3 regions of the Bacillus sp. JJ1122 genome follow, and region 1 is predicted to be linked to each of the others. Evidence: riboswitches for the same ligand, from Rfam matches in the RefSeq annotation. Region 1 holds a riboswitch; each other region holds the start of a gene.
The links. Region 1 has a riboswitch for cyclic di-GMP ahead of V7201_RS02580 (DUF5667 domain-containing protein). Riboswitches for the same ligand answer to the same signal wherever they lie in the genome.

Region 1 (7,569 bases):
TCTTTTAAAAACTCTTGTCTCTTCTGCCGCATAGTTTAGCGTGAATTTAAGCAAACCTGCGAACCAGACACAAAAACAGGATTGACCCTGCTTCATTTTTAGGTTATTATTATACCAATAGGGGTAACGGTATAATTAAATCGTCAAATTAAATTTATCCCTGAATAATATCAGGAATGGTTTTTAAATATAAGGAGGAATAACAATGAGTAAAAAAGTAGCAATTATCGCAAGTAATGGTGGCTTATTTGAGGCTTATAAAGTATTTAATATCGCAACAGCAGCGGCTGCCACTGATCAGGAAGTAGCTGTATTTTTTACATTTGAAGGCTTGAATTTAATCCATAAGGAAGCATACAAGCAGCTTCCTATGCCAGAAGGCAAAGAACACTTTGCAGAAGGTTTTGCAAAGGCCAACGTTCCTGCTATTCCAGAATTGGTTGAAATGGCCGTGGAAATGGGCGTTAAATTCATTGGCTGCCAAATGACAATGGATGTAATGGGACTTGAAAAAGAAGCTTTTGTTGATGGACTTGAAGTAGGCGGAGCTGTAACATTCCTAGAGTTTGCAACAGATGCAGATGTTACTTTGACTTTCTAAGTTTTTAACTCTTTTTGTAATCTTTGTTGCTATTTTAACGAAAGTAAAATGAGGTACCTTTGTTAAAACAGAAACAGAGTACCCATAACCCTGTAAAAGCAGACCCAAAGATCAATCAAAGGTGCGGCCATTTCCCAAATGCTTATGGGAAATGGTCGTTTTATTTTTTCTTGAAACGTTTTTATCCGAATGAACCTCTGTATCTATGAGATTTTACTGATTGCTGGCCAATGTAGCTTTCTCGGTTACATCCACCATCCAGGACACAATTGTCGTACTGTCACGAACATTGTTTTCCTGAATTCCTTTTAATAAAGTCTCAACGCTTTCTCCATTAGAAGATTTCGAGAAAACCCGGAAAATGTCCTGTGGATTGGAGAATCGTTCCCCAGGGCATTCTATTAAACCATCGGTTGTCAGCAAGAGATGATTAATGCCCTGCCGCAGTTCCTTTCTGCCGGTGCTGTAGCAGGGGACTGGCATCTCAAAAGTGTTCACCTGTCCAATCCACTCATAGAATTGCCTTTGATTTAATTGATGCTGACCGAAGGCGGTTAACTCGGGGTGATGTAAATATAAAATACAGTCGCCAACCGAGAACCACCAGCAGTACCTGCCTTTCCTTGCTGCGATTAAACAGGCAGTTTCCCCTTTAACTTTACTGCACTCATCCATAAATTCTGTGCTTCGAAATAGGTTTAGCACCATTTTTTCCAGGCTTATGAATGCTTGGTCTGGCTGAAGAGTTAGACATTCATTTATCTCATTTTTTCGTCGTTCAAAGGTTTGGACAATCAATTCTGCGCTTTCGGCGGAATTATGGGCATCCAAAAGTATGACAAACTCCCAATCTTGTCTTTCATCAATCAATAATAAGCAGCCGTCCTCATTCTTATATTGACCAGCAGAGGAATTCCCTCCGTAGCGGCCAACAACAACTCGGCCAAATTGGTCAACGCTTATGGTATCGACAAAAGTCTTCTGGCTTCCGACCCAGCTAAAATCATAAACTTTATTCATATTAATTTAAGACCGCCTTTTGGCTCATGATATGCCAAACACCATGCACAGTATGGCTGACACCCTCATTTATAATCGAACCAGAAATTTGAGTCTCGCCAGCATACTTGCTGCTAACAAAACAGTCCTCCACTACAATCACGCCTTTTCAAAATATTTCTAAAATTATAATATAATGTAAGCTTAAAAGATATCATAATCATAAAAAAACTCCCTAAACCAGGGAGCTTGTCAGCGTGGTTCCTAAATAAAATAAGAAGGGAGCGAAAATGGTGATTTTCGCTCCCTTCTTATTTTTTATTTTTAAAACAATTAATTTTCGTTTTCATCATCCATTTCATCTTGCTGTTCGCCATCACTTGGGCCATTATCCTGGTCAACGCCATCCCCACATGCTGTAAGGCCGCCTAAAATCACACTTAGTGCCAACCCGCTTGCTAATAGTTTCTTTTTTAGTATCATGAATAACAGCTCCTTTTTATTAGATTGTTGCTTAAAGAGTAACTACCCGTTTTTTTGAGGAGACAAACTTACTTGAATTGTCGACTCCATCCTGCACCATATTGTTAGTCAATTTATCCAAACATTGATTCGTTGAAATTACAAAGATTTTAGAAGAACGAAAATGGAAAGCAGAGATATGGAATATAGAATTGTACCCTTGCTTATTAATCATTCAATAAACTTTAAAACAACCAACCAATCATGCTTTAACTTACTAAAAGTAAGCAATTTGTATTATAATATTATGACAGAGTTAATAGCTCGCTATCTCATGATGATTACTAAATAGAATAGGATAGGGCCAACAATGGAGGGGGAAATTATGTTCCAAAGAGATATTAAAGATCATTGGACAGTACGATATGAAGAAAAGGATTTTCCGCATGTCCAAATGGGACTTGTTTTAAATCCACAGAGATGGCGGGAATTGGATCCATTTATCCTGATGGCAGAGGACTGGTTCAAGCGCGGGACATTTTCCGATCATCCACACCGTGGTTTTCAAACGATAACATATGTGATAGATGGCAGGCTTGAACATATCGATAATCACGGCGGGCACAGTATTCTTGAGGGTGGAGATATTCAATATATGAATGCCGGGTCTGGAGCGAGACATGCAGAAGAGGCAGTTGATGACGACATTGCTCATACACTGCAGCTATGGCTGAACCTTCCTAAAGAGCTAAAGAGTACTAAAACCTCTTATCAGAATGTGTATTCTGAAACCGTACCAATCGTCCAGATTAAAGGCGGATCAGTTAAGGTATACTCAGGCGAAACCGCTGGGGTAAAAGGACCGCTTGAACCATTAGTGCCTTTTGCGCTTGCTGAAATAAGCTTGTCTGAAGGAACAGAATTTTCCTACGAGCTTCCAGAGGGGCACAATGCATTTCTTTATATTCTTTCTGGTGACCTTATGGCAGGTACCGGAGAAACCAGCCTGGAAAAATCAACAGCGGCGACATTAACCTTCAACGATGGAGGTAGTGGGTTAAGTGAACTGCGGCTGAAGGCAAATAAACGCTCAAAACTATTAGTTTATTCAGGGAAACCCATTAAGGAAGAGGTCGTTGCTTACGGACCTTTTGTAATGAATTCAATGGACGAAATCCGCCAGGCTTACCGAGATTACCAGGAAGGGAAATTCGGGGTAGAAGCGAAGTAGAAATTCTGGGAATTATGTAAAGTTTCTATTTCTTTTTTTCTGTCGAAAAAGTAAGATAATAGTAGAATTAATATCCGATAAAGGCAAACCCAGGGAAACCTGGGGACGCAAAGCTACAGGGGCTAATGTCAGACAGACAATGCCAGCCAGTTGCCGAAGATTCACATAGCAGTTGCGTGTGTGCTGTTCTTCGGGCAGCACTTTTTTATTTTTCATCGATTTTAATTCAAACTTTTAAAATGGAGGAAAAAAGATGAAGAGACTTTTAACAACAGCGGTTTTAACAGGGGTACTTACCTTTGGTACAGCTGTATCGGCAGATGAGGTAATTGAAACAACTGACCCGGGGACAACACCAGACCAGTTTTTATTTACCTTTGACCAATTGTTTGAGGAATTAAAGCTGTTAGTAACCTTTGATGATGAGAAAGAAGCTCAGCTGCTGCTTGATTTTGCCAGCGAGAGACTTGCAGAAGCAGCCGCGATGTCTGAAGAAGAGAAAGATGCGTTTGTTCAAGAAGCATTAGAGGATTATTTAGCAGCACTTGAGGAAGCACAGGAAAAAGTAACGGAAGTCATTGTGGAAGATCAGACCGATTCTGAAGGTGCAGATGAACTTACTGAAGAATTGGCAGATACTGCAGAAGTCGAGGATGACCTTGCTGAGAATGCAGAAGATGATCTAAAGGAAGAGCTGGAAGAAGCTGTGGAAGAGGCTAAGGTTGTTGCGAATGTGGTCAAGGGCCTTGATCAGGAAATGGTGACTCAGCTTCGTGAGCAGAATCTTGGATACGGCCAAATCGCACAGATTTTCTGGCTGTCAGAAGCATCAGGCAAAACAGTTGAGGAAATCTCTGCTATTTATACAGAAGAAAAGGTTGGCTTTGGTCAAGCAGCCAAACAGCTTGGCGTTCATCCTTCGCAGATGAAAGGACTCGCATCTGGAAAGAAACAAGTCTCTGACGAGGAAGAAGCCGAAGATGTAGTGACGGAAGAAGGAACAGGGTCCGGTGAAGTTGGAGCTGAGGATGGGGATGCCGCGGTTGAAGAAGGCACTGAAACTGAATCAGAACAGCCAGAAGATGCTGGAACAGAGGGTGAAACTGCCGAAACAGCTTCCGTTGAACAAACGACTGTACAAGCAGCAGGAGTAAAAACAGTAAAGAGCACTGAGAAAAAGACTGCTGCCCAGCCGGCAACAGTTAAAGCAGATGAAAAGAAAGCTGCAGCAGCTAAGAAGGCAGAAGAGCAAAAAGCGGCAGCTGCCAAGAAAGCAGAAGAACAAAAGCAGGAAGCAGCTAAAAAAGCTGAAGAAGTGAAGAAAAAGGAAGAAGAGAAAAAGGCTGAAGAAAAGAAACGTGAAGAGGCTAAGAAGAACGAGGAAAAGCAGCAAGAGGAAGCCAAGAAAGCTAAAGATAAGAAAAACGATAATTCTAAAGAAGATGATGATGGGCAAGGAGAAGAAAGCAGTGATGAAGGTACCGGCAAAGGCAAAGATAAGAAGAACGGAAAGTAAAGTGGCCTGAGCCAATAAGGATCAAGGATAAAAGGGACTGGAGTTTTACACTTCAGTTTGAGCCTCTCGATTTGACGAATTTACCGATGTCATGTATGATGTAGTTATAAATTTAAATAGTTCTCCTAAAGGGGAGTAGCTTTTACAACAGGGTCGTCATTACGGAGATTTCTCCCGGCTTTGTTGGCAACATTCATTCGTTGTTAGCAAGACCTTTGCCAATTTTGGTGAAGGTCTTTATTTGTTTTAAAACCTTCACCGTCGTGGGTGAAGGTTTTTTTATTTCAGATAAGGCATTTTCACAATAAGCAACATAAATTTAGTATTGGAGTGTGACAGTTATGAAGAAAAAACAACTGCGTTTTAATGAATTGGTCAAAAAGAACAGAGAAGAGCTTTTAATGGATCAGCAAGTACTGGAAAAGATTGAAAAGCGATTGGATGAGAAATACGCTAATTCTAAGAAATAGTTCATTAAATCATATGGAGGATCACAGATGTTATTAAGAAAGTATATGTCTTTGCTTGGCGTCGGGTCGGCACAAATTGACCTTATATTAGAGAAGGATGTTTTAAAGCCTGGTGAATCAGTGAATGGTCAATTTTTAATTAAAGGCGGAACGATTGACCAGCATCTTAAGCAAATTGACTGCGCCCTCGTCATGGTAGATGAAAAAACTGGCGCAGAAGAAGTCATTGATACAACAGCCATTCAGGTTGAAACAAAGATAGGATCAGAAGAAGCAGATAAAGTTCCGTTTTCATTCAAGCTGCCCCTAGATGTTCCCATCACAACCAAGGCAATCTCCTATCACTTCAAAACAAAACTAACCTTCGAACAAGGCGTCGAAAGTTGGGACGAAGACATGATCAAAGTAGTAAAAAACAAATAATTTAACACATTAAAGCACTGGGGGTCAGACCCCCAGTAAGGTAATGCGTTAAAGCACCGGGGGTCAGACCCCCGATAAGGTAAAGCGGTGAAGCGTGGGGGTCTGACGCTGTGAGAGGAGGTAATGCGTTGAGTTTTTTTGGAGATTTAGCGAGTAGTGTTGTTTATATGCTGAAGGGTTCGAAGATTGCGCTGGCGGAGAAGGATGAGAGGCTGCAGCTGATTGGTGAGGGTCGCAGTGCTTTTGCATTCAGGATCCGGGGGACGGACCTTGTCTTGAAGGTGTTCTTTCCTCCATTTGAGAGAATTGCTGCTGAGGAAGCAGCGATTTATAAAGAACTCAAGGGCAATCCATTCTTTCCTGCGATGCATGAATCAGGCAAGAATTATCTCGTCATGGATTATGTTCAGGGAACGACACTCTTTAATTGTTTGGTAAAGGGGATCCCAATAGCTAGTGAACATATCAAGGAAGTAGACAACGCCTTGCAGCTGGCAAGAGAAAAAGGTCTGAACCCCTCTGACATCCACTTAAGGAATATCATAGTTACTCCAGAAGGCGATGTTCGGCTGATTGATGTGGCACGATTTCGGCAGACAAAAAAATGCTCTCAGTGGGATGACCTGAAACTAGCTTTTTACAAGTTTTACAGACATAAGCGTTTTCCGAAAAAAGTACCGCAGTATGCAATGAATCTAGTGGCTTTCTTTTATAAAAAAGGGCTGCTTCCATCAATTAATTAATTAATTTTCATTTTCATTTGGTGGAAGCCGCCTATCACCTTTTCCCCTGCCAGATGCATCTAAATCCTCTTATCCTACCTGAAAATAGCCAAGCTATAATTCGGATTTGGATAAACTCTACAGGATAAAAGTCAAAGACTCATCCTAAAACAATACATAAAATTATATTAGTTTCATTTTTTCTGGGAAATACACTTAGCTTTCTTCAAAATGTAATCCAAAAATTAATTATTATCGTTATATATTGAAGAGATCATAGCCGATTCCTTTTTTCCCTATAAAACTTAATCCGTTATAATAGTAGTAATTTGACGAAAAGGAGACCATATATGAGGAATAGTCCCGACAGTGTTCTTTATGAAAGCATCCAGGCTAAAAATAAAGAAGCGCTTGAAACATTATATGATCGGTACGAAAAAATCCTCTTTTCATTTCTTTATAAAATGACCCAGGATTATGATTTAGCAGAGGAAGCTTTGCAGGAGGTCTTTTTAAAGATTTGGAGAGGGACCGGTGAATACGATGAAAGTAAAGGTAAATTTACTTCATGGCTGTTCACGATGGCACGAAATTCGGCAATAGATATTATTCGCAAGAAAAAAGTGAAACCATCCGTCCCTATAGATGATATAAATCATATGGTAAGTGATGATCAATCCGTTGAAGAAAAAGCTGAGTGGCAGGAAGAAAAAGTAAGAGTCCAAGAAGCTGTTTCTAAGCTTTCGGACGAACAAAGAGGCATGATTCAATTGATGTACTTTAAAGGTTATACCCAACAAAAAATATCCGAAGATTATAATATCCCCCTTGGTACCGTAAAAAGCCGAATTCGTCTGGCATTGAAGAATTTAAAAAAATCACTGGTTTTTGAGCATGAAAGGAGGGGCTGAAAATGGAGAAAATGAATTGTGATCATCTAATCGATTACTTTAACCGCAGCTTAACAGAAGCAGAGAAAGAGCGGTTTGAGGTACATTTAGAGCGTTGCCCAGAATGTCGGGAAGAATTAAAAGAGTTAGTAGAAATTACAGGAGAACTTCCATATCTATCAGAACCAAAAACTCCTCCATCCAGTATGAAAAACAGGATTTTAGAAAATGTTTTTGAGACTGCAGAATCGGAAA
Region 2 (7,569 bases), on a different contig from region 1:
TCATTCTAGGTGGGCTTATGATTCAAGGCGTTACTCCAGGTCCATTATTGTTTCAAAATAACGGTCCACTAGTCTATAGTTTGTTCATTACTCTTATTATTGCAAATATATTTATGCTTTTAATCGGCTTATTTGCAGTACGGTTTGTAGGTAAACTGGTCGATGTCCCTAAGAATATTTTACTTCCCATTGTTGTAACTCTATGTTTTATTGGCAGCTACTCTTTGTCAAACAATCTATTTGATGTATGGGTGGCGCTCGTTTTCGGGGTTATTGGCTACTTGCTTGAGAAATTCAATTACCCGTTGCCTCCGCTTATCCTTGGAATTATTCTTGGTCCTATCATTGAGTCTAATCTTCGAAGAACAATTATCGAATCCAGCGGAGATCTTACGGTGCTTTTTACAAGACCAATTTCAGGTATATTCTTAGGAATTGCATTGATAAGCTTTTTTTATCCTTTAGTTAAGGACCTTTGGAAAAAAAGCAAAGGCAAAGATCGTTTAGAAGAAGATATTCCTGCTTAAGATTTACTGATTTGCCAATAAGATACTATTTAAGGGGGAAGAATTGATGAACTTAGTATTTAAGAAATTAGCCGTGGTCGGATTTGCGGCCTTGCTTGCAGTCGGGTGCTCCAAAAACGATGTTGCTAACAATGGTGAAGCTGCATCCAATTTTCCTAAAAGAGATATCGAAATCATCGTTCCTTATGCGCCAGGTGGAACAACGGATACAGCATCTCGAGCTCTTACCTCTGTCATTTCTGATTATCTTCCGAATGGCTACAATGTAACGGTCGTCAATAAAGAAGGCGGAGCGGGTGTTATTGGAACAACTGAAGTTTTTAATGCCAAGCCCGATGGCTATAAAATTGGGATGACCACTGTAGGACCAATGACTATTAAGCCACATACAGATAATACAGCTTACTCACCGGATACAGTAGAACCAATCATGCAAGTAGTAGCAACACCAAACGTTCTAGTCGTCCAGAAAGATGCACCATGGAAAACCTACGAAGAGTGGTTTGAATATGTTAAAGCTAATCCTGACAAGTTCACTTACTCAACAACTGGTGCGGGGTTAACGCAGCATATTACGATGGAAGCATTTTCGGCTAAAACGGGAGTTAAGTTAAAACACGTTCCTTATGAAGGAGGAGCACCAGCCTTAGCTGCACTGTTAGGCGGCCACGTACAAGGTGCGGTTATCCAAACGGTAGAAGCTATGCCTCAGATTGAGTCAGGTCAAATTCGCGCGCTTGTGAATACTGGATCGTTTAAATCCAAGGGATTAGAAGATGTTCCTTTATTAAAGGAAAAAGGTGTTGATGTTGCTTCAGACGTTTGGACTGGACTGATCGCACCGCCAGATACACCTAAAGATGTCATAAACGTTCTGCATGATTCTTTTAAAAAGGCATTGGAAGATCAGAAGGTTATCGACACATTCGCAAAGCTTGGGGTTGAGCCAAGCTATGCAGGACCTGAAGATTTTGCTGAGATTATGAAAAAAGACTATGACCTTAATAAAGAAGTCTTAAAGGCTGCAGGAATCATTAAGTAATCATGAAAGGAGAAAGAGCGGATGCTTTTTCTCCTTTACATTTATAGGATGAAAATAAGGAGGCAACTTTTATGAATTTTTTAATGGAAGTTATGGAAAAACATCGGTCAGTTCGACAATTTACTGAAAAAGATGTATCTAATGACCTTTTAAAACGGGTTTTTGAAGTTAGCCAGTGGGCCTCAACTTCCAATCACTTGCAAGCTTATTCAGTCATTGTAATAAGAGAAAAGGAGAAGAAGCGATGTCTTGCAGAACTGTGTGGTAATCAGGCGCATATTGCGAATAGTCCAGTATTTTTGGTGTTTTGCGCAGATCTAAATCGAATAAAAATAAGCCATGATCTCGAAAGTAAGTCTATGAACCTTAATCTAGTGGAACCTCTTTTAGTTGCCACTGTCGATACTGCATTGTTTGGTCAAAATGTACTTCTTGCTTCAGAGTCGCTAGGACTGGGTGGTGTATTTATTGGCGGGATCCGAAACAATCCACATGACGTATGCCATCTATTAAACATTCCAGAACATATTTTCCCCTTATTCGGGATGTGTCTTGGTTATCCTGAGAAAGTAAATGAGCAAAAGCCTAGATTGCCAATTAATGCGGTGGTTCATACAGAAGAATATGATTATGCGAAATTGCCGGGATTCATTCAGGAATACAATAATACGATGAAACAATATTATGAGAATAGAACATCAGCAAAGCGAAGTCAGACGTGGACAGATTATGTTTCGGAAGTATATAAAGAGCCTAGAAGGGTTCATATGGCTGAATTTTTAAAAGAGAAGAAGTTCGGATTTAAATAGAATGTATAAACGAATTTAAATACATTTCATATCGATGAAGGAACGCGCTTTAATAGGATGATGCGTGTGGAAAGGAGTAATCGTGCAAGGACAAACGTCTGTTTCTGCCCAACCTGAAGCCCATATATCAATAAAGAGCAGGGATAAGGTTCAAGGAATTCTCATTGGCTTTCTCGCCATCGGCTATATCCTCCTTCAAATGGCTCCGGTTACAGAGGTAGAGAGGTTGGTAAGCCTTATCGCACTGGCCGTTATAGTAGTGGTGATGCCGGGAATTAGGGGAACCACGCTTGTCATTAGTGTCCTTCTTTTGCTCGCTGCTGTTTCACTAATGGCCTATCATCATGTCCCGGCACAAGAGTGGCTTAAATCATTGCGGATCAATATTACTCTTGTCGCTATCTTTCTAGTTGTACCATTGCTTGGGATACCTGTAAAAGCAGGTGGGTATGTTGAAGCATTAAAAATCGTTCTAAATAAAAAAATGAACGAACCATACTTTTTTTATCTTGGTACCACTTTTTTGACTCACATTCTGGGTGTCGTTTTAAATATAGGGTCCGTTTCCATCGTTAATCAACTTACGGCTGCTTCTAATATTAAAGCTCCACGCCTTGTAGCTAATGCGATAAACCGGGGGTTCGTAACGACCATATTTTGGTCTCCGTACTTTTCTGCAATGGCCCTTATCTTAAGCCAGCTGCCTATAAAATGGTCTTCTATCGTATTTTATTCAATGGGACTTTCTATAATAGGAATTTTGGTTAGTTTATTGATCGACCGCAGCCAAATAAAGGCGAGCTTTCCAGAGGAGCAAGGAGAAAAGGGACTATACCAGGATAAAGAGACACTGATTAATGCAAGAAAGAAAGTATTCGAACTGTTTACTTATCTAATCGTAATAACAGCCGCTGTTTTAATTCTCGAATTTATGACTGGATACTCTATTGTCTTGATGATCTGTTTAGTTTCTTTGGCCTTTCCGCTACTTTGGTGTGTTTTTTCAGGAAAGAGCACCGTATATTTTCAAGAATTCCAACAGCATGTGTATATTGGAATTCCCCGGATGAAAAAAGAAATTGTTCTGTTTTTGATAGCAGGCTTTTTTAGTGGCGCTTTTATCCATGCTGACTTAAGCAACACCTTAATCAACTTTATTCAAAATATATTTGGATCCTTTCATTTAGGAACAGCATTTTTTCTTTCTTTCATTGTTTTTCTTACTGCATTAATTGGAATACACCCCATTGTAGTGGTAACCATTTGTGTAACCAGTCTAAAACCTGAATTAATTGGGTTCAGTCCAGAATATTTCGCAGTACTCCTTTTGGCAAGCTGGGGAATCACAAATCCAGTAGCTCCAGCCACAGCAGTAAATAATCTCCTAGCCAATTTATTAAAAGTGGACCTCCTAGAACTCTCGATACGCTGGAACATAAGGTATGTCATTATTATGCTTATTATCATTCCTTTGTATTTGGAAATGGTAGGATTGTAAGTGGAACATGGGGACGGTTCTCGTGTTCCGGTTTGAAACGCAAGAAGTGGAGTATGGGGACGATTTTCGTGTCTCATTCAATAAATGAATAGCAGATAGCAATTTAAAAAAAGCCAGGTTCCTCCAATGAAATATTGTGAGAACCTGGCTTTGTTGTTTCATTATTTTTTGATCAGTAAATAACCAAATTAGTAAAAATCCTATTTTTCTAGGCATTTACGTTCCAAATCGAACAAGAGAACCGTCCTTATATTCTATCTATATTCTAATTCAACTTACTGCCTTCTCTTCATGCTGCTGAAGTTTGCCGATTCTCATATCTGGATCTGGGTGTGTTGAAACAAGATTCGCCCATAGACCTTTTAATTCAGAATTATCCATTTCATCAAACTTATCTAAGACTCTTATCAGTGAATCTCTATATCCTAATTGATGAGCAAAGTAATCTGCTTCATATTCATTTTTTCTTACGGAATTCATAACAAGTAAAGTTCCGAATTTTGTCCATAACCACATCATAGCAACTAATATGACATCAACAAAGAAAGTAATGACTAGGGTGCCAAAGCTTCTATTTATTATACTCATCATGATTCCAGCGATATAAAAGAAGAATCGATAAATCACAAACATGCCGGTTACAATCATATTACCTACAGAAACAATGAGAATTAAATCAGTATCCTTATTAGATAAGTGACCAAATTCATGAGCCAAGGTTGCTTTAATCTCTTCATCACTGAAAGATAAAAGTCCTTTTGTAAGACAGATTGTTTTTCTGCCTGTAGCAAAAGCATTCGCGTTGTTATCCTTACTAATGAATAACTTCACATTACCGGAGATTGAAGGATCTAATTTCTTTGCTTGAGCATATACCTCATTAAAAAGAGGGAGTAATCTTTCAATATGCTCTTGTCTCGATAATGGCTTACAACCTTGTTGAACTCTTAACAGCCACTCTCCAAATGGAGAAAGGGCAAGCGTCAAAGATATGGCATACATAAGCAAACCAATCCACAGCTCATTAAACAAACTTATTACCAGCAAGGTATTCAATATAAGATAAATAATAATTCCTATATTGCCCTTTCTAAACAACCTTCGCGCAAAATCGACAATGTACACTTTTCATTCCTCCTAAATTAGTATTCACTCGCCTTATGTGCTACTAATTTACCATTTGCTGAAAAAGAATATTGTCGAATTATGTAATTTTTTTAGAAAAAATAGGAATTTAGATACAGATGGCTGTTCTGACGTTTCATTAAGAGTGAATAATGAGATACAAAAGGACGGTTTACTGCGTTATGGCATCACATCAGTCCTAACAAGAAATCGTTGAATTTTTCCTTTACATCCAGTTCCAAAGACCTATATACTTAATATGTAAATAATTCCAAATCAAATACTATGAAAAAGGCAAACTTCTCGAAAGGGGAGGACGCAAAGCCGTGAGTCTAAGGCATGCTGAGGTATGCTATGATCGTCAGGTCTCCATAGAATAGAGATTCTCTTACTATGGCTTTTTGTCATAGTTTTTTTATTATCCGGGAGGGAATCATGGCATGAGCTTTCTTAAGACGTTTGGTAAATATGCAGGGAAAACCGCTGGGATTGTGGTTGGAGGACCCATCCAGGTTATTGGGGAGTTAACCGGATCAGATGTGATCGAGGATATCGGAAAAGGAGTAAGAAAAGCCTCGGAGTTCGCTGGAACTACAGTTGGACAAGCTGCTGATGGAGCTGTTGGGACGGTTGCGGGAATCATCAATGACAATCCCGCGCAGCGTGATCAGGGCTTGAATGATATCGGAAGTGCTGTCGGAAGGACTGCGAAGGGGGTCTACCAAACTGCTAAACACACGGTCCATAATGGCGGTGAAGTCATTGGCGGTTTTATCGATGGAGATCATGACCGTGTTAAAAAAGGAGCCATATCCATCGCTAAAACGGTTGCCATAGGAGCATTGGCTGTAGGAGTTGTCGATATTATAGATGGAGTCGATATTGCTGATGCGGAGGAGACAGGTTCCGATTTATCAGGTGACGATATACCATTCGAGACCAAAACGATTGAACTTCCTAATGGTGAAAACGTTACGGATTCCTTCCCGGTTTTCGATAGTGAATATGAAGTGGATATAGAGGAAGACATGTATCTGAGAAGCGATTATATCCATTTTACATATGCAAACTATGAGTTATATGAGGATATTCAAGGAGATCCGGAATTAGCTGAAGAGCTAGGCTTGAACGAAGCTGACATTGAAGCTTTGTCCAATGGAGATAATCCAGAAGGATACACTTGGCATCACAATGAAGAGCCAGGCGTCCTGCAGTTAGTTGACCGGGAAACCCATGCAAGCGTGGGACATACTGGAGGCCGTGAACTTTGGGGTGGCGGGAGTGAGTATAGATAAGTTAGAAAAAGCAAAATTGAGCCAAAAGGGGCAGTGTGATGGGTTTCTTTAGGAATGTTTTCGAAGTAGGTAAAATCTTCGCCGATTCAGGAAAAGAATTAGGGCAGATCCTAAGTGATGGAAGAAAAGAGTTTACCGAATTGATGACGGACGGCTTTAAAGAAATGGTGATTAAAGGCAACAACGATTATAAAACATCTTATGAAAAAAATAGTGAAGCAGGAGAGATCCTGTATGAGGCCCGAAGGAAGTATGATGCGTTGTTTGATGATGTCCACACGGAAATACTTTGTGTTGAAACGTTGATTGACGATCATTATGTCTATAAAAAGAAATTGTATGAAGAGATTAAAAGTCAATACGAAGCAACGGTGGAGAAATATATAACAGACTATCATTTAAGAAGGAAGGATTTTTATTCTTCACATACTGAGGATAGCAATCCCTTCATGCCTGCAGCCGCTGCGGTGATCGGTACATTGGGTGTAGGACTTGTCGGAGGGATTATTGGCATGGATTTAATCCAGCAAAGAACACGTGTGAAACAGGCAGATGCCTATTTGCAGGAAGCGAAGAAAATTAAGGCGAAGCTGGAATTAGAGGGTGGAAGACTAAGAGTATTGAAAACGAACTTGGCCTTTGTTGAACAAAACATCTATGAAGAACGTTCGCTGATTGAGCGCTTATATCGCCCTCTTAAAGAAAAAATGAAGCATACGGAAGAATTATTAGCTTCAGATTTTACCGATGAATCGGACGTCCAGGATGCAGAGCAAGCGATCGAAATCATCAGGATGCTGGAAAAAACACTTACTACACAGTTTCTTCAAGATGAGGCAGTCATCACGACTCAGTATCAGGAACTGACTAAACAGTTAGAGCAATTAGTCCGACAAATATAGTGGAAACTTCAAATGAAAAGGGGAAGTCATAATGAGTGTAAAAAATGTTTTTAGCCCATTGGATATCGCATCAGTTGTAACAGAAACGATTAATTCGGCGACAAGTTACTTGAAGGCAAAAGAAGTGGAAGAAACCGAAAGGCAACGTCTGATTTCTTGCCTCAATGCCATCACCGCCAAGATTGAGCTGGAGAGAGACAAGTTTGAGAAATTCATGGAAAATAGTTTCGCAGAACGTGAACGATTGTATAGCTCTGCAGATAAAGTACTTGAAAAGGGACTGCAGGAAAATAATATGCAGCTTGTGACGCTTGCATCCAATTTAATGATGAATGTCTATAACAAGAACCCGCTAGATGGACTGGATAACA
Region 3 (7,569 bases), on a different contig from region 1:
TTGAATAAAAGAGAAATACTGCTTTTATAATTATATTGGAATAGATTTTAATAAAAGAACTCTAAGTTTTTTAATATTAATTTCCTATTGTATTTTTATAATGAAAATGGGGTTTACATGATTTTAGTCGTTAGTGGAGCAGGCTATATTGGGAGCCATACAGTATGTGAATGATAAGGGACAAAAAGTAGTTGTGCTTGATAACTTTATCTACTTGCCATCGTGAAAGCGTGGATAGTAGAGCGATGTATAAGCAGAGAGATATTGGGAATGCTTCAGATTTAGAGCAAGTATTTTCTACCTACGATATTGATGCAGTTATGCATTTTGCAGCTAATAGTTTAGTGGGTGGAGTCAAGAGAGAATCCAGATGATTAGTGAGGATACGCCTACAAATCCTATTAATCCATATGGTGGTTCTAAATTGATGATTGAGCATATTCGAAAGGAGCTTCACAAAGCAATTGGTCTGTCGTATGATGTTTTTCGCTACTTTAATGCAGCCGGGTGCTCATGTTACGGGGGAAATCGGTGAGGATCATAATCCTGAATCGCATTTGATTCCTATTATTCTTCAGCATTCCTTAGAACTTTGTGAAAACATTTTCAGTGTTGGCCTCAGATTTGTTAAATGGCACAAAAACAAATGAAATATACAACTTAGGGAACGGTAAGGGTTTTTCGGTGAAGAAAGTCATTGCAACATGTGAAAAGGAAACAGGAAAGAAAGCGAATATCTTATATACAGACCGTTGTGTAGGAAATCCAACCTGTCTTGTTGTTTCTTCACGGAAGATTTTAATAGATTAGGCTGGAAATGTATATTTTCCTTAGAAGAAACCTTATATCAGTGGTTACTCGAAATCTTTGAAAGGACGGTTTTTACCAGGAAGGACTAGAAACCATAACTTTAAAAGGAAAAGATGGAGCAGAGAAAATCGCAATGCTTATGAATCGTTTCCGTGAAGAAAAGATCAACGAAATGGCTGCGATTGGGGTAACAACTGTTGAAGACTATTCATTGAGTATAAAAGTAAACCTTAAAGATAATACAGAAAATGGTATCGATTTGCCTAAATCAAATGTTCTTAAATATCACTTGGCTGACGGTTCATGGTTCTGCCTTCGTCCATCAGGTACAGAGCCAAAAGCTAAATTTTACTTTGGGGTAAAAGCTGCCACACTTGAGGAAAGTAAAGATAAGTTAGATAGCTTAAAGGAATCTGTAATGAATAAGGTACAGGAAATACTATCATAATTAAAGAATTAGCCTGTCCTATTTCAGGACAGGCTATAGTATTATAAGGTCATATTTTTTTAAACAAGTTTGCATAGCTATAAAAATTTTATCAATAACTTTATCCAACCGAATAGAGAAATCCAAAGTGGTATACTAAGTGAAATTCCCCAAGAAAAGCCTACTCCAAAATTACCTTCCCGGTTCATACCATCACATCCCCGTAATTTTGAGAAACTTATATAGTTTATTCCCCATCTCTGAAAATATAACCTCTAATTATATTGGAAATTTAATCCTCAAAAATCGGAGTAGTCTGACATAGGTAGACAAAATGTATGTCTGTTGATTAATAAAAGTTAAAATTATTCACACATTAAGAGAGTTAATGTCATAATCTTAGTCATTTTGGTTACCATTTCTAATTTAATATCTTATATTTTCGCTTTTTCCAACTAATATAATTAGGACCAAAGTAATTGAATTGGGAAACTCTTTTATTGGTTATCTTTACCTATTTTTTAATTGACAATATATTAATATTAGATATACTCAAGTTAGAAACATAGTTCGTACGAAAGGGCAAAACCATTGAAAGATGGTGGCGCAAAACTATAGGGGCTAAAGCCTTAGGGCTATGCCAGCCAGCTACCGAATATGAAGACCTTCCGGCGAATTATGAAATAACCCTTGGAGGGAAAGCTATGTTAACATTTTTCGCAGGCCTAATCGTAGGTTCATTAACTGTTTTATTTTTCATGAGCCTTATGTATGCCGCAAAAATTGGTGACCGTCATCTTGAGATGTAAACAAAAGTGAAAGCAGCCTATTGGCTGCTTTTTATTTATTTTAAGGGCTTTTTGAATTCGTAGGGCTATTTTAGTTCTTCAATCTTTATTAGGTTATAATCTATTATATAGAAATGTTGATTTCCTGGCTTCTGGAAGCAACGTTGAATATTATCTAGAGGAGTGGAATGATGTATAAAGTTCAAGAGTCAATCGATCAAAACTATAGAGTATACGAACTAATAGATTCTTTGACTAATTCATGGGTCAAGATTGCCCCGGAACGTGGAGGCATTATATATTCATACGGAGTAAAAGGTGAAGAGTTGCTGTACTTAAATGAAGAAACGTTTTATAACGAAGAAAAAAATGTAAGAGGCGGCATTCCGATTCTCTTCCCGATTTCAGGCCAACTGGCCAATGGAACGTATGAGTGGGAAGGGAAGACGTATGCCATGTCCAACCATGGCTTTGCGCGTAATGCTTCATGGGAAGTTATTGGTCAGGAGGCGGATAACAGGGCTTTTCTATCGATAAGGATCACCAGCAATGAACAGACGAAACTCTCATACCCTTTTGACTTTACTGTTATTTTTACATATGTACTAGAGGGTGGAAAACTTATGATTAAGCAGGAATATAACAATCTGGGCGATTCGCCAATGCCGATTTATGCAGGTTTTCATCCCTATTTCAAAACAAGCGAAAAGAATCTTGGGTACGAAACAGATGCAACGAAATACTATGACTACAATGACGATCAAATAAAACAGTTCACCGGTAGGGTTGACTTAACGAACCTAAAAGAATCAGTCGTCTTCATAAATTCAAATGATTCCTCTATTTCATTTGGTGATCCAGCAGAGAAGAAGAGGATTAAGTTAAGCTATGGAGAGCAGTTTAAATACATCGTGTTATGGACGGAAAGTGGAAATGACTTCGTTTGTGTAGAGCCGTGGATGGCTAAGACGGATGAATTGAACCGTAAGGAAGAGCTTGTCATTATTAAGGGGAATGAGAGTCTTGTTACTGAACTTAGTATTGAGGTGAAAGAATAAGTTTTCGGTAAAGTTGCCATTGCTTTATTATTGCTTATTAGAATAATTAAAGTATGTCAGCAATAAGTGTCTAAATGTTCCCCTTAGTTAACATTCTGGGAGGCCTGATTTAGTTATGAGCTTGTGCAGGGCAATCAATCCGTGCACAACTATGTAATATCCAAGTAAAAACCTTATAATTACCTAAAGCAAAAGGAAGCAAGAGAACCGTCCCCTTGCTTCCATGAAAATTATTTTGATTTGACTGTATTAGCAGCGGTTGATTCTCGAACAATCAATGTAGTTGGCAGCAGGATTTCATGGATAGGTTCATCCTTATGATTAATCCTCCAGTTCAACTGTTCGACTGCTTTTTTTCCATAGTAGTTTAAATCGATATTTACGGTAGTGATTTTTGGAGTAGCGATTTGGGACAGTTGTCCGTTGTCAAAACTGCAGATCGATATGTCTTCAGGAACCTTATATCCTTTTTGCTGCATTACTGACTGGACAAGGAATCCGTGTCCATCGTTTACACAAAACCATGCAGTCGGCATATAGGGCAATTCATCGACAAACCCGTTTATTTCTTCCTGTTTTTCTTCTGCGTCAGTAAATAATAGAGCTTCATTTGGTTCTATCCCATGTTTTCTCAGGGCAAGCATATAGCCTTCCAATCTCTCCTGGTAGCTTGGGGAAACCTCAATATCTCCAACGAATGCAATGTCTTGATGTCCTAATTGGATCAGGTGCTCAACAGCCTTATAAGCGCCAAAGCGATTGTTCGTCAAGATCGCATCCGCCTGCAGGTATGGTGAGTGATGGTCAATTAGCACAGTCGGGATTCCAGTATCGATAATCTTCGAAATATAGTCAGTGCTAATATGAGATAGAATTAAAATCCCATCTATTTGATGATTTGACAGCAGAGAGGGGAGGATTAACTTATCCTTCGATTCCTTGTCAATCGACTCAATTAATAAATTCCAGCCCCGTGCCCTCATTTCCTTTTCCACGCTAAGGTAAATCTCCCCGAAAAAGCTTTTAAGCGAAAAAGCATAATCAGAAGCAATAAGGGCAATATTGATACCCTTCTTCTCATCGTACTTTTGACTGCTTCTATTATTAGTATAAGAATACCCCAACTCATCCGCAGCTCTTTGAACCATCAGCCGCGTTTCCTCACTAACCCCCGGCTTCCCCGTCAAAGCCTGCGAAACAGAATTCTTAGAAATACTCAACCGATCCGCAATATCCTGCATAGTCACTTTTTTCTTCATATATAAAACTTCTCCTTAATGAAAGTAAATGTTAGTAATTTAATTTGTAATTACATTGTAACGTTACAAAATGTTTTTAGCAATTAAATTATCATTGTAATTATGTAACTTATAATCTTGTTGAATTACCAATCGTGTTAGTAAGCCTGTTGATCGGAGCGGAAGGCGCTTGACTCCTAGGGGATTAGTGGTTCAGGCGAGACCCCGCAGGAGCGCAGCGACGAGGAGGCTCGGCGAACGCCCCCAGGAAAGCAAGCGCCTGGAGCGGAGATCAACAGCTATGTATCGAAGTTAACATTTTATTCAATTAAAATTTATATATAATTTACGTTTGACATATAACTAGTAAGGTGCAATAATGTAATTGTAAAGTTACTAAACACATTATTTATTAATTACTTATTTATTTGTAATGATTTTAAAAAATCTTTAGAAATGAGGGTAAAGGATAAATCAGCAATAAACGTGACCCAGATACTATTGATTATACTTTTTTTTGTAAGGTTATGATAGCGCTATCAAAAACGTCACCTTCAAAAAGCTAGACTAATAGTTTTCTCATTTTTTCAGGTAAGATTACTGAAAACATAAAGTTAGGAAATCATACTAATAATTGGGGGAATATCGGATGAAAATCAAAAAAGTGGCTTCGTTAGTGCTTGCTGCTTCACTGACTGTTTCTGGTCTTGCAGCTTGTAACAATGGAGATAAAAGCAATGGAAGCACGAAAGACGGCGTAACAACAATTGAATTCTGGGCAGCTCCAAACCCAACACAGCAAGTGTATTGGAAGGAAGTAGCGGAAGAGTTCACAAAAGAAAATCCGGATATCAAGGTGAACGTAAGCCCGATGAAGGAAAGTCCGACATCTGAAGCTGGCATCCAATCAGCGATTGCTGGCGGCAGTGCACCAACGATGTCAGAGAACATCAACCGTGGTTTCGCAGCTCAGCTGTCTGAAAGTAAAGCGCTTTTACCACTCGATGAGCTAGAGGGCTGGGATGAAATTAAGAAAAGCAGAAATATGGAAGATACAATGAAGGGCTGGGAGTTTGCTGACGGCCACCAATACGTATTGCCAATCTACTCAAATGCGATGTTGTTTGGCTGGAGATTGGACGTCTTGAAGGAACTTGGCTATAACGAACCGCCTAAAACATACAGCGAAATGCTGGAAGTAGCGAAGAAATTAAAAGAAAAGCACCCAGACAAATATGTATGGGCTAAACCAGACCTTGCTGATCCTACAGCTTGGAAAAGATGGTTCGACTTCTTCATGCTTTATAACGCAGCATCTGATGGCAATAAATTTGTAGAAGGAACTGAATTCACTGGCGATAAGAAAGCCGGAGAGCAAGTTCTTGGATTTGTAGAAGAGCTGCAAAAAGCAGACGCTTTAATGACTAGACAGTCAAAAGATCCATTTGAAAGCGGATTGGGAATCTTTACGGATATTGGTCCATGGACAATTTCTTATTGGGCTGAAAAATTCCCGGAAATGAAATTGAATGAGACTTACACATTAGCATTGCCTCCTGTTCCAGACGGAATGGATACAGAAAACGTTAAAACATTCGCAGATACAAAAGGTCTTGTCGTGTATGCTTCAGCAACGAAAGAACAGCAAAAGGCTGCGAGCGAATTCATTAAATGGGTCTATTCAAATCCTGAAAATGACTTGAAATGGCTTGAAAAGACAAGCTTGCCACCGGCACGTGATGATTTAACAACGAACGACACTTTCAAAGCGTTCTTTGAAAACAACCCGGCATTACAGCCATACGCTGCTGCCGTTCCGAATGCAATCCCGCCAATGGATAACTCTAAATACAATGATATTCAGACATTTATTGGCCAGCATGCCTTCAATCCAGTTGTAAAAGGAGAGAAAGATCCGAAAACTGCATGGAAGGATATGCAAGAGGCCATTGAGGGGGCTCTCAAATAATGAGAAAGAACCAAGGATGGTTGGGCTGGCTTTTTGCCAGTCCTTATCTTTTATACGCAATTATTTTCTTTCTGATACCGCTCGTCTGGTCACTGTTTCTATCTGTGACGGACTGGAATTTAATATCGCCGACGTATAATTTTGTCGGAATGGAAAATTACTCCGAGGCCTTGAAAAGCCAGGGTGTGCAGAGTGCCTTTTTTGTAACCTTTAAATTTATGGCCGTGTTTGTTCCATTGGTCATTGCTTTTTCTATCATTGTCGCATTGATCGTTCAAGGGCTGCCGAGATTTAAAGGATTGTTTTTAATCGGATTCTTCCTTCCTTATCTGGCGTCAGGCGTTGTTTCCTCGCTGATCGTGAAAGGGATTTTGTCCTACAACAGTCCCCTGAATGAATTCCTGCGAGGATTTGGCATTGATATTAACTGGCTTGGATCACCGTTTGCTGCACTCTTCGTAGTAGCGTTGATCATCGCCTGGAAATTCACTGGATATTATGCGCTGATTCTAACTTCAGGATTTGAAAGCATCAGTAAAGATGTCTATGAAGCAGCGATGATTGATGGAGTAACGCCATGGCAGCGTTTTTGGAAGATTACATTTCCACTCCTTTATCCTGCGTTGTTTACTGTATTGATTTTATCGATTGGTGTTACGTTTGGTATTTTCACAGAGGTTTATCAATTAACTGGCGGCGGACCGAATTTTGCCACGAATACATGGCAGATGGAGATTTTCACAAAAGCATTCTCCAACCTGCAAGCCGGCTACGCTTCTGCTATTGCCATCATCGCATCGATTGTAACGTTTGTTGCGATTTACATCATTCGAAAACTCTTGGAACTGTGGGGGAAACGAAATGGTTGGACCTAAGAAAAAAGGATTGGTTTTTCGTTACCTGTTTGCGATTGTCCTATTGCTGATCATGATTTATCCATATATCTACATGGTGTTGAATTCCTTTGCTGATTGGAGTCAGGTCGATAAGAAGTTCTTCCCGACTGAATACTCGTTGAAGTCATGGGAATGGCTGCTTGGCGGCGGGGAATCTGTCATCCCGCGTCCATGGATTAACGCCTTCTTTAACAGCTTTTTAGTATCAGCTGGTTCGACCATCTTGATGATGGTCTCAGCTGTAATGGTTTCTTATGCATTAGCTAAAATTCAATTTAAAGGAAGAGACACGATCAACAACGTGATCTTGTTCCAGATGTTCTTCCCGGCTATCATCCTGCTGATACCTACATTCCTTGTTATCCAAAAGGTAGGAATGTACG

Region 2: it holds a riboswitch for cyclic di-GMP, as region 1 does, so the genes downstream of both, V7201_RS10130 (HNH endonuclease) here and V7201_RS02580 (DUF5667 domain-containing protein) in region 1, are expected to answer to the same signal.
Region 3: it holds a riboswitch for cyclic di-GMP, as region 1 does, so the genes downstream of both, V7201_RS09940 (DUF3789 domain-containing protein) here and V7201_RS02580 (DUF5667 domain-containing protein) in region 1, are expected to answer to the same signal.

What each region holds. Positions count from the first base shown of each region.
Region 1 covers NZ_JBALQL010000003.1:55,740-63,308, reverse strand. The annotation lists gene V7201_RS02600 (DsrE/DsrF/DrsH-like family protein) at 206-601, shown strand; gene V7201_RS02595 (protein phosphatase 2C domain-containing protein) at 815-1,621, opposite strand; gene V7201_RS02590 (hypothetical protein) at 1,934-2,083, opposite strand; gene V7201_RS02585 (pirin family protein) at 2,448-3,293, shown strand; cyclic di-GMP riboswitch class I at 3,366-3,451, shown strand; gene V7201_RS02580 (DUF5667 domain-containing protein) at 3,547-4,809, shown strand; gene V7201_RS02575 (FbpB family small basic protein) at 5,151-5,279, shown strand; gene V7201_RS02570 (sporulation protein) at 5,307-5,702, shown strand; gene V7201_RS02565 (protein kinase family protein) at 5,831-6,445, shown strand; gene V7201_RS02560 (RNA polymerase sigma factor) at 6,775-7,335, shown strand; gene V7201_RS02555 (anti-sigma factor) at 7,338-7,569, shown strand, end outside.
Region 2 covers NZ_JBALQL010000016.1:43,833-51,401, forward strand. The annotation lists gene V7201_RS10105 (tripartite tricarboxylate transporter permease) at 1-527, shown strand, start outside; gene V7201_RS10110 (Bug family tripartite tricarboxylate transporter substrate binding protein) at 574-1,569, shown strand; gene nfsA (oxygen-insensitive NADPH nitroreductase) at 1,641-2,378, shown strand; gene V7201_RS10120 (hypothetical protein) at 2,461-3,876, shown strand; gene V7201_RS10125 (zinc metalloprotease HtpX) at 4,147-5,001, opposite strand; cyclic di-GMP riboswitch class I at 5,285-5,375, shown strand; gene V7201_RS10130 (HNH endonuclease) at 5,442-6,296, shown strand; gene V7201_RS10135 (hypothetical protein) at 6,335-7,198, shown strand; gene V7201_RS10140 (hypothetical protein) at 7,230-7,569, shown strand, end outside.
Region 3 covers NZ_JBALQL010000016.1:291-7,859, forward strand. The annotation lists partial or broken gene V7201_RS09925 (polysaccharide biosynthesis C-terminal domain-containing protein) at 1-30, shown strand, start outside; partial or broken gene V7201_RS09930 (NAD-dependent epimerase/dehydratase family protein) at 118-899, shown strand; gene V7201_RS09935 (hypothetical protein) at 944-1,258, shown strand; cyclic di-GMP riboswitch class I at 1,809-1,893, shown strand; gene V7201_RS09940 (DUF3789 domain-containing protein) at 1,942-2,046, shown strand; gene V7201_RS09945 (aldose epimerase) at 2,214-3,083, shown strand; gene V7201_RS09950 (LacI family DNA-binding transcriptional regulator) at 3,314-4,342, opposite strand; gene V7201_RS09955 (ABC transporter substrate-binding protein) at 4,971-6,290, shown strand; gene V7201_RS09960 (carbohydrate ABC transporter permease) at 6,290-7,165, shown strand; gene V7201_RS09965 (carbohydrate ABC transporter permease) at 7,152-7,569, shown strand, end outside.